Regions from separate parts of the Paenibacillus sp. LT-B23 genome, predicted to be linked through region 1. Evidence: riboswitches for the same ligand, from Rfam matches in the RefSeq annotation. Region 1 holds a riboswitch; the other holds the start of a gene.
The links. A riboswitch is a leader RNA that binds a small molecule or an ion and turns the genes downstream of it on or off. The one in region 1 is predicted to bind cyclic di-GMP.
Positions count from the first base shown of each region.

Region 2: another riboswitch for cyclic di-GMP. It lies ahead of ACWXW9_RS01485 (non-ribosomal peptide synthetase); the one in region 1 lies ahead of ACWXW9_RS12795 (transglutaminase family protein).

Region 1 covers NZ_JBSQBM010000009.1:43,661-46,788, reverse strand. Annotated here, with positions in the region: gene ACWXW9_RS12800 (AraC family transcriptional regulator) at 234-1,121, shown strand; cyclic di-GMP riboswitch class I at 1,221-1,301, shown strand; cyclic di-GMP riboswitch class I at 1,343-1,424, shown strand; gene ACWXW9_RS12795 (transglutaminase family protein) at 1,447-2,244, shown strand; gene ACWXW9_RS12790 (collagen binding domain-containing protein) at 2,456-3,128, shown strand, end outside.
Region 2 covers NZ_JBSQBM010000001.1:313,836-316,963, forward strand. Annotated here, with positions in the region: gene ACWXW9_RS01480 (aldo/keto reductase) at 1-820, shown strand, start outside; cyclic di-GMP riboswitch class I at 1,563-1,652, shown strand; gene ACWXW9_RS01485 (non-ribosomal peptide synthetase) at 1,784-3,128, shown strand, end outside.

The DNA of each region.
Region 1 (3,128 bases):
CTTTTTCATATGGATGAATGAGTTAAAAATATGGAGGAAACGAGGCTGTTTTCACCATAATAGTACACCTGAATTCGAATGGAAAATAATTCAAAATATTATTCGCTACATGCATTTATGTGATGTGATAAAATAAACCGTATTAATAGGAAATCATGTGTAAACCACCATTTTGTTTATTAAACAAACAGTGATTAGCTTGATAAATTTGCTCTTTTGTAAAGGAATTGGACATGACAACAGACCAAAAAAACAACGGAAATGGGACCCCTTGGAGCAGCGATCCAGTCGTCATTGCACGTACTCCCTCCGCTTTTGCCAAGCAATCCCTTTTTTATATACAGGAAATAGGTTATTTCGAAAAAACATCTGCTTATGCCATGGAACGGAAGGAACTCACCTCGTTTCTGCTCGTTTTTACGTTATCAGGACAAGGGGAATTACTGTACCGGGAGAAAAAATACATATTGAAGCCTCATGATATGTTTTTCGTTAGTTGTGAGGAATACGTACAGTACAGCACCGCTGGTCATGAAGCATGGGAGTTTATCAGTGTAAATGTGTACGGCAATCTGATCGGCAATTTCTATGAACAATTTGCCAAACACAACAAGCCTGTAATATCACTCAACGATCCAGTCACCATATTGGACAAGCTGCGTTCCCTGTTATGCGTACAATCTGACAGAACTCTCTCTGCTGAGCTGTTGACATCCAGACTCATCGGTGAGTTGCTGACGTATATTTTGCAGCACCCCTACGATCATCCGTATGTAAACCAGGATACAATCACCGAGATACGCAAGGTTCAGCAATATTTGGATCGATCCTACAGTGAACGAATTACGCTGGATTCGCTGGCAGACATGTTTGAGTTAAACAAATTCAATCTCGCTAAAAACTTCAAGAAACAGATCGGATTTTCTCCTATCGATTATCTCATTAATGTCCGCATCACAGCGGCTCAAGGCTGGCTTAAAACCAGTGACGAATCCATTGTGGATATCGCACGGTTTGTAGGTATTCCCAACACTAGCCATTTTATCAACCTGTTCAAGGAACATGTCGGAGAAACCCCACATTCCTTCCGCAAAAAATGGGGGAATCGAACCAAACTATAAACTCATCTATTAGATGACTTTGTCGAAAAACAGAGAAAATCTGAGATTGTGCTTGCCTAATCGGAAGTCCAACTGATAGAATGATAGATATAGACTGTTCAGGATAAATGGCAAACCTGTCGAAAGGCAGGGACGCAAAGCTACAGGGCCTTCTTTTTAAGATGGCAGCCAGCTACCGGTTGGAGAGGCTTTTTGTCGTGTTTTTTTTCCTGAAAAACTTTATACGATAATAGCAAACCTGTCGAAAGGCAGGGACGCAAAGCTATAGGGCCTTCTTTTTAAGATGGCAGCCTGGCCGCCGAAAGGAAGTTTTTCTATGAGGAAAATGTCATCTTTTTTAATTATTTTGGTTTTTTTGTTATCCATCCCCCTACATACGACAGCATTTGCTGCCGAAAGTCAGGCATGGCTGAATCAAAACAACGTAAACCACGGTATTGTTAGTATACGTTATCCTGTCAACTCCAATGTCAAAACCAAGATTGTAATTACCAAGGATGCGGAGAAATACTCTTATTATCTGAATTCGAGCAAGCCTGAGGAAGCATTCGCTCTTCAAATGGGCAATGGCAATTATAACATTCGTTTATTGGAACAGCTAACTGGCAACCAGTATAAAGTGATAGGTGAAGAAACGGTCCTGTTAAATTTGAATGACAGTAAAACCATATACCTCAATTCTATTCAAAATATTGACTGGAGCGATACGAATCAGGCGATTCGGAAAGCCAAGGAATTAACCAAGGGTGCAACGACAGATGATGAAAAGGTGAAACGTATTTACGAGTATGTCATTAGTCATATTAAATACGATTCCAATCAGCCTTTCAACCTATCAACAGACTACCTTCCACAAATTGATCGTACAATAGTTTCGCAAAAAGATATTTGCTATGGATACGCTTCACTGTTCGCCGCCATGCTTCGAAGTGTGGATGTTCCAACGAAGCTGGTTATGGGCGAATCCTCCTATGTGAATACCTACCACGCCTGGAATGAAGTCAATATCAACAATCAATGGGTTATCGTTGACACTACAGTAGATGCCGCTCTAAAAAGCGGAAAACAGAAGTTTGCAATGGCCAAAGAACCCTCCAAATACACAAAAACAAAGCAATATTAATTTTTTTTAGAAAGCCCTGATCACTGCGATCAGGGCTTTTTTCTATTCTTGTTGAGAAATTGTTGAGATAAGGAAGGTATTGTATATCTAGTCAGTCATTTAAAAACTAAGATGTTGAATATACTATTTCCGGGACAAGAAAGAGGGGGGAACCAAATCCGCCCGGGTACTTTCCATAATATTATGATGAATAGGAGACTTACTTAAGAGTATGAGAACAAAAATAAATGTAACGATCATTGTGCTATTGCTTATTTTCCAAAGCTTTTTTAGTGCAGCGCTGGCTTACGCAGACACTTCGACCGCGGCTGTACCAGAAAGCGCTGTAAGCGATACTGCGAATACAGTTATGGAAGATGTATACGGTATTCCGAACCCTGAACCATTAGAGGCACCTCCCAGCATAGCTCCCATGATTCAGGCAGCAGCCAGCTCAGTTCAAGCAGACAATATTTTAACCAAGCTGATCTTGACGGATGAAACCGGCCATATCATTGATGCTGTCGATAATCCCGGCGTCCGTGTGGACATTGGTGCGGCAGTCCAGCTGAGCTATGAATGGGAGATTCCTGACAATCAGTATAAAGCAGGCGATACCTTCACCTTTAACTTACCGGAACAATTTGAAATTTACACAGATATCTCGTCTCCGTTGATTACAACAGATGGAGCGGTTGGTACCTTTACAGTAGATCGTCAAGGGAAGGTCATTATGACCTTTAACGATTACGTAGAGAACCATTCCAACGTAAGCGGAAAACTGCAAGTAAAAACCGAGTTCAGTAAGGAAGTTGCAAAGGGCAGCACAGAAGTCATTATTGCGACTCCAATTAAGATCGGGGTACAAACATCCATCGTCAACATCAAACCCGTTTCTGGGCCCC
Region 2 (3,128 bases), on a different contig from region 1:
AGTTAATTGGTTTGATACTGCCGAAGCATACGGTGGCGGACAGTCTGAGCAGCTACTAGCCGGCACGCTGAATGAGATCGGAGGACCGCTCGCGGAACAGGCGAATATCGCTACGAAATGGTGGCCGGCCTTTCGGACCGCAGGCAGTATCACAGCAACGATTGATGAACGTATTCGCCATTTGGATCAACGGACGATTCACCTCTACCAGGTGCATTCGCCTTACTCCTTTGCTTCGGTTGGCGCCGTGATGAATGCGATGGCTAAACTGGTTGGGCAAGGAAAGATTAAATATGTGGGCGTAAGTAACTTTTCCACGCAACAAATACGTGAAGCCGATCGTGTGCTGCGTGAGCACGGCCTTCGCCTAGTTTCGAATCAAGTGAAATACAGCCTGCTTGACCGGAGAATCGAACAGAACGGAATTCTGGACACGGCTAAAGAGCTTGGCGTGGCGATCATCGCATACTCTCCGCTAATGCAGGGGGTCTTAAGTGGAAAATTCCATAATAATCCGTCTCTGGTCAAGTCGATCAAGGGTCCGCGCAAGTGGACGGCGGCATTCCGGGATTCGGGGCTGCGGAGATCAAAGCCACTAATTGAAACATTGGAACAACTGGCTCAACAATATAACGTGACGCCAACCCAGATTGCCCTGAATTGGCTGATTAACGCTCACGGAGAGAACGTATTTGCGATACCTGGGGCTTCAAAAGTACATCATGCCGTGGAAAATGTGAAGGCGATGCAGTTTACCTTGACAGCCGGTGAGATTGAGATGGTTAGCCACGTTTCCAACCAAGTGCTCAGATCAAAGTGATCATGGCTCAAATCGTGGAATATTCCGTTGGAAAATGAACTTCGCTGGTACGCTGTCTAACACCTCCATGACTAGGACGATATTGTCCATGTGCACTCCTTGACGCTTGGTTGACATTAATGCTTCGTTCGCAGGTGGAAGAATGGCATGCTTCTTCCTTGCTAAAGGTTAGGCGCGACATTTCTTGCAAGGACATTCTTTTCTTCGGGGTGCTACGCTTTGTGACTAGACCTTGGATATATCTTCCGCAGTAAGCTTATTTGTTCTTAATCAGTTGTGGAGGGGGTTCCCTCTTGTTTTCCTGGTTTGATTTTGGTTTTATCCTAGAAAATGTTGGAAAAAGCACGTTTTACTCTTCCGAAGTTGCACTCCAACTGTCCTTCACTCCCCGTGTACACTCACGTCGCTATTTTCGGCGAAACATCGAATGCGAGAGAAGCTTTGGAACGTCATTTTTAGGTGGATCACAAATCCATCATTTTAAAAAAAGCTAAGCCGCTAAAGTTGTACAGGTTGTTATCTCTTAATCTTGGGGGATAAGGGAAATTAAGTAAAATGAACTGGAGTTGTCGGATGACAGGAATTTAGTGGCTTGCTGAAGTATTTTAATCAGCACCTAACAACGTATTGTAAAACTATATCAAGGTAAATGCTTTGAAAACTCAAGGTCAGCTCCTACCGAATGTAGGAGGAAGAAGCATAAGAACATGCTCAAAAGATGTAAAAAATATACGAATGTATTTCCCGTTAATCGTAAACACCTCGAAAGTGGTGGACACAAAGCCATGGGTCTAAAGCTGGATTAAACAGCCATGATTGCCAGGTTGCCGAAGGAAACCGGGCGAAGTCTGCTGTCTGTTCCTGTGCTTTTTATATGGGAATAGGCTTCTTTTATTTGTAGCGGAAATGATTTGGGCATACGGAGTAGAACGCATGAAATGTTTAACAACAGGAGGGGATTTTATGCAAACAAGTGTAATAAGTGTCAAGGAGTATCCGTTAAGTTCCTATCAGAAAGATATATGGTTCGAACAGTGCATGTACCCTGGAAAGCCTATTTACAATATCGGTGGGTATGTTGAGGTTAAAGGAAACCTGAATACGGCTATCATTAGGCAGTCCATGCAGTTATTAATCAGGCAAAATGATTCTCTGAGTGCCCGTTTTATTGATAAAAAGGGAGAGCCTTATTTAACATTTTTGCCAGAAGCTGACTATGAAGTTCCGTTTCATGATTTTTCGGTAAAGAAAAATCCAAACTCTTTTTGCATCAACTGGATGAAAAAAGAGTTTTTAAAACCTTTTCAACCAGAGGATTTCTATTTTCAATTTGTTTTGTTGAAAGGTGCCCCGAACACATACTTCATTTTACTTAAAGTTCATCATTTGGTGATCGACGGATGGGGATTTGCTCTCTTAATCAGTCAAATGTTTGACAATTACAATAAATTGGTGCAAGGAATTGGCGAAATGAACAGAACGGTCTATTCCTATGCTGATTTTATTTCCGATAATCAGAATTATCTGAATTCTCCGGCCTTTTTAAAAGATAGGGTGTTCTGGCAGAACAAATATCTGACCATTCCCGAGCCTCTGTTGAGCAGAGGCATGGATATCGATGATGGTGACGGCGATTCCGTTTGGAGTGATCGGCGAACCTTAACTATAAACAAGGCGTTATACAATCAAATGATTGAATTTTGCAAAGAGGAAGGATGCTCGTCATTCCACTATTTTTTAGGCATACTGTTCCTGTATTTCAGCAAGATTTGCAATCGGAACGAAATGGTGATCGGCGTCCCGGTTTTTAATCGGAGCAAAGCAAAATATAAGCAGACTATGGGACATTTCGCCAACGTGCTGCCGCTGCGGATCAGCCCCGAGAAAGATATAAGCTTCAAAGAACTGATTAAGAGCATCAAACGTGAGCTTATGCAATGCTATCGTCATCAGAAAATGTCTTTTGGTGAAATTTACCGGGCGGTTTACGAGAATAGCAATGAGAAAGGCAAACTGTTTGATATATCGCTTTCTTTCGAGGAACAGGAAACGAGAGAAGCATTGATCGGCGCAGCAAGCCGGATTGTAAGTATGCCGCATCATCATGAAAGAAATGCACTCAATCTCCTGATATGGGGACAAGAAGGTGAAGCGGATGTAGCCGTTAATTTTGACTATCAGATACAGGCTTTTGAAAGATTCATCCCCATTGAGAACGTTATCTCCCACTTTGAATATTTATTTGCTCAAGTCATGGAGCAAAGTGAAACTCTTATTTCGCAAATCGAAATCGTGCCAGAGGAAGAAA